3 regions of the Pectobacterium parmentieri genome follow, and region 2 is predicted to be linked to each of the others. Evidence: predicted binding sites of a transcription regulator. Region 2 holds the regulator's gene; each other region holds the start of a gene.

Region 1 (3,204 bases), 2.4 Mb from region 2:
AATGTCCATCGAGTACGTCAGAAAGTTGCTGCTGGGCGTGATCGGGATCGAGATCGGTTAAAAAACCGAGATTACCGCGATTCACACCAATCACCTTAATGTCATAACGCGATAGCACGCGCGCGGCACCCAGCATATTGCCGTCACCGCCGACGACCACGGCTAGATCCGCCTGCTGACCGATATCGGCAAGGCTACCTGTTGGTGCATTTTTTAGGTTAAGTTCCCGCGCAATCTGCTGTTCGATCAGAACGGAGTAACCTTTTTCGGTGAGCCAATGATAGAGCATCTCATGCGTTGCCAACGCCGTTGGGTGGCGCGGGTGGCCGACAATGCCAATACAATTAAACGGCCTGTTCATTGTAAGCGGTGTGTTCATTGCTGTTTTGTCCTCAGCGTGGTGTACCGGCAGCGTTGGGAACCAATATATGACAGGTTCCCTTGAATCCCCGATTTTGATCCCCATAATAAGCAACTAGCGAGATTAATGCTAAACCGCGGAGAATTTCATGAGTAGTAAAGAACAGAAAACGCCTGACGAGCAAGTCCTGGATCAAAAGGAAGCAGCAAAAGGGCAGCAAGCGGATGCCAGGCCAGAGACGGCAGACGTAGCTGACCCGCGTGATGCGCGCATCGCCGAGCTGGAAACCCAGTTGAGTGAGCTGCAACAGCGTGAACGTGACAATATGCTTCGCGTTCGTGCCGAAGCCGATAACGTTCGCCGCCGTGCGGAAATGGATATCGAGAAGGCGCATAAATTTGCGGTAGAGAAATTTGCCAATGAAATGCTGCCAGTCATCGATAATCTGGAACGTGCGCTGGATACGGCGGACAAAGCCAATGAATCATTGGCTGCGATGATTGAAGGTGTCGAACTGACACTGAAATCATTGCTGGATGCCGTGCATAAATTTGGCATCGACGTTGTAGGTGATGTGGGTGTACCGTTTAACCCAGAAGTGCATCAGGCGATGACCATGTTGCCTTCGGCCGACCACCAGCCGAACCATGTCATGATGGTCATGCAAAAAGGCTACACGCTGAACGGTCGTTTACTGCGTCCGGCGATGGTTGCCGTATCAAAAGCACAAGACTGATACCTTCTGCTTTTACGCACCATCTGCTTTCTACGTATTCTATTACGTACCTTCAGCCCAAACCCCGTGCTCACCGCATGGGGTTTTTTGTTTATATCTTGTTAAGATTTGTTTGATAAAAAAGATGTTTTTTAGCTTTTGAATGACTCATCATCATTAGCTATCAAAAGAATTGGTATTACCACTCTAAATGCACTTGATAATCATTATCGTTTTTGTGAGAGTAATAAAACAACAGTGTTAGAAGGGTCATACTATGCCGGGTAGCCGTGTTATTGAGTCAACAAGCCGTACATCAAGGAAGGTCAAACTTTCTCTGATGGGCCCGGCGTTTATCGCGGCAATTGGTTATATCGATCCCGGTAACTTTGCCACAAACATCCAATCTGGTGCAGCCTATGGCTACACGCTGCTGTGGGTGGTGGTGTGGGCGAACCTGATGGCGATGCTGATCCAACTGCTGTCCGCCAAGTTAGGCATCGCAACAGGTAAGAATCTGGCGGAACATATTCGCGATCGTTTCCCGCGCCCGGCCGTTTGGGCGTACTGGGTGCAGGCCGAAATTATTGCGATGGCGACCGATCTGGCCGAGTTTATCGGCGCGGCGATTGGCTTCAAACTGTTGCTGGGCGTGTCACTGCTGGAAGGTGCTATCCTCACCGCTGTCGCTACCTTCTTGATCCTCATGCTGCAACAGCGTGGGCAGAAACCGCTAGAGATGGTCATCGGCGGGCTGCTGCTGTTTGTTGCGGCGGCGTATATTGTCGAGCTGGTATTTTCTCAGCCTGAGCTGTCCGCGTTAGCCAAAGGCATGGCAATACCTAGTTTACCGACCTCCGATGCCGTGCTGCTGGCCGCAGGCGTGCTGGGGGCGACCATTATGCCGCATGTGATTTACCTGCACTCTTCCCTGACGCAACATGGGGGAAGCCACACCCGTGCCGAGCGCTACTCTGCAACGAAGGTTGATGTCGCGATTGCGATGACGATTGCGGGATTCGTCAATCTGGCGATGATGGCAACAGCCGCCGCAGCGTTCCATTTTAGCGGCAATCAGGATATTGCCGATCTGGATAAAGCCTACCTCACGCTTGAGCCGCTGTTAGGGAAAGCTGCCGCAGTCATTTTTGGTTTGAGTCTGGTGGCGGCGGGTCTTTCCTCTACCGTTGTCGGTACGCTGGCGGGGCAGGTGGTGATGCAGGGATTCGTGCGTTTCCATATTCCGCTTTGGGTTCGCCGCACCGTCACGATGCTGCCGTCGTTTATCGTGATCCTGTCCGGTATGGATCCGACACGGGTGCTGGTGCTAAGTCAGGTAGTACTGAGCTTCGGGATTGCGCTGGCGTTGGTTCCCTTACTGTCCTTCACCAGTAACCGTGAACTGATGGGATCGATGGTTAATGGTAAATGGGTACAGCGCATCGGACAGCTTATTGTCGTGATTGTGGTTTCCCTGAACATGTATTTGCTGATTGATACCATGCTGGGGATATAAGTTTGGGGCAGACTTCGTTCTACGTAAGTTGTGCCACATTATTGATCTAGTTTAACGTAGCCGATATAGTGCGGCCCTTCCCACAGAGTCCATGTGCCAACACGAGAAAGTGTGTCTACCTGTTCTACTGAAGCGATAACGGTTACGGTGGCTGAGGTTGTTTCTCCTGGGGCGATCTCACCGTCAAAATGGAATTGCCCCATAAAGTACGCGCCGCTAACGGGATCTTTATGATTAGGCCGATAGCCGGAGCGGCAGGGGGTACGTCTGGCTGATCCTGCAGCTAAACATAACGTTACCTGAAATTCAGCGGTTTTATGTTCTCGCATCACGACACCAGTTCAGAAAGACCGTTAACATTTTTGCCAGATTACTGACGCTACAAAAACCAATGAATTGCAGGTTTTCCGTTTTACAGAATAGCCAATCGCCGTCTTCTGATTGCTCGCCCTGACTCAGGGGGACAAAGGGCTTGCCAGCAAGTGATGTTTCGGCCAGATCGATTTTTACTTTCCAGCCAGGGTTATCGAGCGTATCGATGCTAATGCCGAACGTGTGTTCCCACGTCCCGTTACACTGTGTCTGATACCACTGTTGAATTTCCTGCAACTC
Region 2 (3,204 bases):
GTATCGCGCGTGACTATCAAGGGCAATGCAACCTGCGTTTTGACGACACCAATCCGGTAAAAGAAGATATCGAATACGTTGAGTCGATCAAACGTGACGTCGAGTGGCTGGGTTTTTCATGGAGCGGTAACGTTCGTTATTCTTCTGATTATTTTGATCAACTGCACGCTTATGCGGTTGAGCTGATCGGTAAAGGGCTGGCTTACGTTGATGAGCTGACCGCCGATCAGATTCGCGAATACCGTGGTACGTTGACGGCACCGGGCAAAAACAGCCCTTATCGTGACCGTACCGTGCAGGAAAACCTGGCGCTATTTGAAAAAATGCGTAACGGCGGGTTTGCTGAAGGTACTGCTTGTCTGCGTGCAAAAATCGATATGGCATCATCCTTTATCGTGATGCGCGATCCGGTGCTGTATCGCATTAAGTTCTCCGATCACCACCAGACGGGCAATAAGTGGTGCATCTACCCGATGTATGACTTCACCCACTGCATTTCCGATGCGCTGGAAGGGATCACGCATTCTCTATGTACGTTGGAATTCCAGGATAATCGTCGTCTGTACGACTGGGTGCTGGATAACATCACGATTCCTTGCCATCCACGCCAGTACGAATTCTCCCGCCTCAATCTCGAATACGCGATTATGTCCAAGCGTAAGCTGAACCAACTGGTTGTGGAAAATGTGGTTGAAGGATGGGATGACCCGCGTATGCCGACTATCTCAGGCCTGCGTCGTCGTGGCTATAGTGCGGCTTCCGTCCGTGAATTTTGTGTGCGCATCGGCGTAACGAAGCAGGACAATAACGTGGAAATGGCCGCGCTTGAATCCTGCATCCGTGACGATCTGAATGAGAATGCTCCGCGTGCGATGGCAGTGTTAGATCCAGTCAAAGTCGTGATCGAGAACCTGCCCGCTGAGCACGAAGAGTTTGTTGCGATGCCGAACCATCCTAATAAGCCGGAAATGGGCTCGCGTCAGGTGGCATTCAGCCGTGAAGTTTACATCGATCGCGCTGACTTCCGTGAAGAAGCTAACAAACAGTACAAACGTCTGGTGTTGGGTAAAGAAGTTCGTTTGCGTAATGCCTATGTGATCAAAGCTGATCGCATTGAAAAAGACGAGCAGGGCACCATCTCCACGATCTATTGTAGTTATGATGCGGAAACGCTGAGCAAAGATCCGGCTGACGGCCGTAAAGTGAAGGGGGTTATCCACTGGGTCTCCGCGGCGCATGGCGTGCCAGCAGAATTCCGTTTGTACGATCGTTTATTCAGTGTGGCAAATCCTGGCGCGGCGGATGACTTCCTGTCGACGATTAACCCAGACTCACTGAAAGTTACGCGAGGCTTTGTCGAAGCGAGTTTGGCGCAGGCGGAAATAGAGAAAGCGTATCAGTTTGAGCGCGAAGGCTATTTCTGTGCCGATCGCGTTTACTCCAGTACAGACCATCTGGTGTTTAACCGAACGGTCGGGCTGCGCGATACCTGGGTAGGTTAAGGGCATGAGTTAGAAAATAAAACCGCCTCGGCGGTTTTATTTTTTTATGTGGTCGATTTATCGTGTGGACTCATGCAGGGTTTCGTCTTCTCGACAATCCCCTTCACTGCAATGCCCATAGAGATACAAACTGTGGTTGGTCAATTTAATGCCGTGTCTTTCTGCGATCTCACGCTGACGTGCTTCGATAGATTCATCGCGGAATTCAATGACTTTGCCACAGTCGAGGCAAATTAAGTGATCGTGATGATGCTGCTGCGTCAATTCAAAGACGGATTTACCACCTTCGAAGTTATGACGGGTTACGATACCTGCATCATCAAACTGGTTGAGTACGCGATAGACGGTAGCAAGACCAATCTCTTCGCCCATATCAATCAGTCTCTTGTATAAATCTTCCGCACTGACGTGATGACAGACAGGATCCTGTAACACTTCCAGTATTTTCAGTCTTGGAAGAGTGACTTTCAAGCCGGCCTTCTTCAATGCGGTATTGTTGTCAGTCATGCGGGTTTAGTCCTGTAGCTTACTTATCAATGGAGGCTGCCTAGCCTATGACATCGGTCGGCTCAAAAAATGCAAACGCGTCTCAATTATAGAACCGCGCATACAAAATGAAAACAAGGGAATGTTAACAATATTGTCCCCACTCACACTACTGATATATAACGCAATCCGTTGTTGATGAATGAGGAAAAGGTAAAGCGCGTATAAAACCGATGGGATTATTGTACAGGTTTACTGATAGAAGTTAAAAAAATGTATCAATTATTATGAAAGGTTTTACCTATCGATACTATTTTGGCTCTGATAGGGATTATCAGAGCCAAAATGGCTTAACCAACCAGCTCTTTCAGATTCAGTTCATCGCCGATCTGTTTCACCCACGTCGTCACGCGCTCGCTGGTCAATTCAGGCTGGCGGTCTTCATCGATAGCCAAACCAATGAAGTGATTATCGTCGGCAAGTCCTTTAGACGCTTCAAAATAATAGCCTTCTGTTGGCCAGTGGCCGACAATCGTCGCGCCGCGAGGCTCAATGATGTCGCGAATAGTTCCCATGGCATCACAGAAGTATTCTGCATAGTCTTCCTGATCGCCACAGCCAAACAGAGCAACCAATTTTCCGGTGAAATCAACCTCTTCCAACGAAGGGAAGAAGTCATCCCAATCGCACTGAGCTTCACCGTAATACCAGGTTGGAATACCTAACAGCAGAATATCGAAACCTTCCAGGTCTTCTTTGCTGCTTTTGGCGATGTCATGAACATCAGCAACGCTGGTGCCTAACTGTTGTTGGATCGTTTTGGCGATGTTTTCCGTGTTGCCGGTATCACTGCCAAAGAATATTCCGATGAGTGCCATGAATTGAATAACCCCTTGATTCCTAATGGTATGGTGTAATGTTTCACCCACTTATCTGCTAATAATAACAGACACTCACATTAGGAGAAACTCGTATCGGTATAGAGGCGTAAATCAAGAGCATGCAAAATGCGGAGGGCGATAAAAGGAGCGAAGTGCATCTCTTCTGGCGCTAAATTATCCATGTCAATAGTATGGTTATATTGCCTTCCGAGATTAGACATGCATAGCCCAGTACCAGAAGGTTATTTATTTGCAACGACGTTTCATTTTTTATGAATGATGTTTTTATTTTGCATTTCCTTTCAGTTGTAATTAAAAGCAGACTTCTTTTTTTA
Region 3 (3,204 bases), 700 kb from region 2:
ACTGAGTGACAGCATCTGGCTCACCAAAGGTGCATTGCCGCAGTGGCCGCACGAGCAGAGCCAGTAGAATCACGAGTCCCGCAATCCCCCCAAACATCAGAATGCTCATTGCTGGGGCGAATATCCTTCCCATAAGACCAAGCCCCAATGCTCCCACCGAATCCCCCGTCACATCCTGCGCCGTCACCAGACTATTCACCCGCCCAAGGAGAGGATCCGGCGTGTGAGTCTGAATTAAGGTAAATTGCAATAGCCCGGTAATCGCCTGTAAATAGCCATAACATACCAACGCCAACAGTGCGGGGACGAGATGCCCCACCAGCCCTAGCGACGCCACCGATAAGAACGCTCCGCAGGCACACAGCAGTAGGATCAAACCAGGGCGCGCCACACCAGATACCCATCCGCTGGTAAACGCCCCAAGCATCGCGCCCAGCGGCACGGCGGAAAACATCAGCCCGACCGCCGACGGCCCCGCATGGTAAACGTCATTCGCTAACGTAGGGAAAAGGATGCGCATCGCACCGATAACGCTGACTAACATGCCGATCAGCACCACCCACCCGACAACATGATGCGAACATACAAACCTTACCCCACCGATTAAGGCACGCAGCGGCGGTTCCGGCTCACTCGTTGCAGGGCGTAACGACGGCAAACGCATCAACGGGATCAGGGTAGCCAGCGTTCCAATAGCAGCAATAGCAAAATTCCAACCGACGCCGCCCGCGACGATGATCACTCCGCCCAGTGCGGGTGAGAGGATCGCGCCCAAACGGACGGTTAACATGCTCAATGCACCCGCTGCGGGCAAATGTTCTCGCCCGACCAAAATCGGAATAACCGCCATTAACGCCGTCATCCCCAGCGCACCAAAAAAACCATCCCATGCCGCAAGCACATAGAGCGCAAGCAACGACGGCGTATCAGAAAAACCGTTAATGCTGAGTGCGACAAACCCCAGACCACAGGTGCCACGCGCAAATAGAATCAGTTTACGGCGATCGAAACGGTCAGCCAGTACACCGCCCAGGATCAGACCAATAAACATCCCAACACCGTCAAGCGCCACGGCCATCCCCACCTGAAAGGTCGAGCCTGTCATTGCCTGTACCTGAATCGGTACACCAACGGACAGCATACCCAGTGCGAAAACAGACAGCATTCGAGCAATAAAAATCGCGCGAAAATTCGCGTTGGTTTTCAACAGACTGAAGTCAAGAAAAACGGAGGATTTGGCCATAGATTTCCCGCATGAAAGCCATTCCAGCGTGAATGAAACCGCCCCTCATCCAGCGACAAGTTCACGGTTACTCCGCTGTAGGTCAATGTATTTACAAGGAAGGACATGCTACCATAGTAAAAAGACAATGCTAATGATAGTCATTATCACACTCATTTACTCAGAAGGGAGTCGCATTGAGGATGCCCGTTTATCCTTCCAGCGTAGCGAATCGCACATCATACGATCCTCGCAGGGTTGATATTCGACGCTGGCGTGGTGTCACACTATGTTTACTGCTCATCACGCTCGGTGCCATTGCCAGCCTAATGCTGGGTGCAAAATCCATTGCACCGGAAGCCGTGTGGATGAGCCTGACAGGCCAACTCCACAACGCAGACAGTATTATTATTCTCGACGCCCGTTTACCGCGCACGCTGGCAGGCATCATTGCCGGGATCGCGCTTGGCGGTTCCGGTGCGCTCATACAAGCGCTGACCCGTAATCCCCTCGCCGACCCAGGTATTCTTGGCGTCAACGCGGGTGCCAGTTTCGCCATTGTTATGGGCATCATTTGGTTCGGCATCACCGACATGGCTTCCTGGCTTGGATTTGCCTGGCTCGGCGTTTTGGTGACCAGCGTGGTGGTATGGGTTATCGGCTCGCTCAGCGGTGGGCGCGTTAATCCCATTCGCTTAACGTTGACCGGTGTCGCCCTCAGCGCCGTTCTCACTGGCATAACGTCTTCAGTTTCGCTACTGAATCCCGATGCATTTGACCAAATGCGCATGTGGGAGGCGGGTACGCTGGATATTCGTTCCCTGCATAACATTACACTGGTCGCCCCCATTGTGTTGCTGGGAGGCGGATTAGCGTTAATCATCGCCCGTGCGCTCAATGCATTAAGCATGGGTGACGACATCGCTACCGCACTCGGCACCCGCACCATATTGATCCGTTCCGTCGCCGTGATCGCCATCATGCTGATGTGCGGTTCGGCAACCGCGCTGGTGGGGCCTATCGGTTTTGTTGGCTTGATGATCCCGCATATCGCCCGCTGGTGGGCAGGACCAGACCAGCGCTGGATCGTACTTTATTCGATGCTGCTCGCTCCAGTGCTGTTATTGTGCGCCGATATTCTCGCCCGTCTACTGGCACCGAGTGAACTGCGCGTTTCGATCATAACCGCATTTATCGGCGCACCCGTACTGATTTGGCTGGTTCGCCGCCACAACATAGTAGGAAACGAGCGATGAGCCATTACGCACGTCATCGCCGGGCCGTCTACAGCCAACTCCCACGCCACATCGTTCTCATTAACAGCCTGCTGCTGCTGTTATGCCTGCTGTTGTTCGCACTGGCTGTCAGTCTCGGCGCACTCCAACTCCCACCGCTTGATATATGGCGCATATTTATGGGTTCTCCGTCTGTCGGCGCTACCGTCATCACCGAATGGCGCGCGCCGCGTGCGCTCTCCGCGCTGCTGTTGGGCGCAGGATTGGGCGTCAGCGGTGCAATATTTCAGTCTATCAGCCGTAACCCGTTAGGTAGCCCGGATATCATCGGCTTCAATACCGGTGCCTACACCGGCGCACTCATCGTGATCATCTTATTACAAGGTAATGGGTATGAAATCGCGAGCGGTGCGATGTTGGGCGGCATTGCCACCGCAGCCCTGGTTTATCTGCTCATCTGGCGCAAAGGGATCACCGGGTTCCGCTTAATCCTTATCGGGATCGCCATCAGTGCCATGCTATCGGCCTTCAATACCTGGCTTATTGTCACAGGTTCACTGGAAAATGCGATGACGGCCGCGCTCTGGGGAACCGGCTCATTGAACGGCGTGACATGGATGAAAGTACAACCGGCCATCATCCTGATCCCCCTGACTATTATCGGTACACTGTTGCTACGCACGCGCCTGAAACTGTTAGAAATGGGGGATGACAGTGCCAGATCGCTGGGTGTTAACGCCGAAGCCA

What was found. Region 2 encodes Fur, which represses iron uptake genes when iron is present. Its sites were predicted from a motif close to ATAATAATGAGAACNACTATCAA; they were not measured.
Region 1: a site for Fur is predicted at 1,294-1,316, ahead of A8F97_RS14110 (Nramp family divalent metal transporter). Genes of this name have one in related genera too.
Region 3: a site for Fur is predicted at 1,371-1,393, ahead of fepD (Fe(3+)-siderophore ABC transporter permease). Genes of this name have one in related genera too.

The regions. Positions count from the first base shown of each region.
Region 1 is NZ_CP015749.1:3,106,877-3,110,080, reverse strand. Features, by position in the region: gene nadK (NAD(+) kinase) at 1-361, opposite strand, end outside; gene grpE (nucleotide exchange factor GrpE) at 510-1,097, shown strand; gene A8F97_RS14110 (Nramp family divalent metal transporter) at 1,354-2,592, shown strand; gene A8F97_RS24155 (hypothetical protein) at 2,631-2,921, opposite strand; gene A8F97_RS14105 (immunity 53 family protein) at 2,908-3,204, opposite strand, start outside.
Region 2 is NZ_CP015749.1:709,873-713,076, forward strand. Features, by position in the region: gene glnS (glutamine--tRNA ligase) at 1-1,502, shown strand, start outside; gene fur (ferric iron uptake transcriptional regulator) at 1,560-2,009, opposite strand; gene fldA (flavodoxin FldA) at 2,339-2,866, opposite strand.
Region 3 is NZ_CP015749.1:7,191-10,394, reverse strand. Features, by position in the region: gene entS (enterobactin transporter EntS) at 1-1,243, opposite strand, end outside; gene fepD (Fe(3+)-siderophore ABC transporter permease) at 1,426-2,478, shown strand; gene fepG (iron-enterobactin ABC transporter permease) at 2,475-3,204, shown strand, end outside.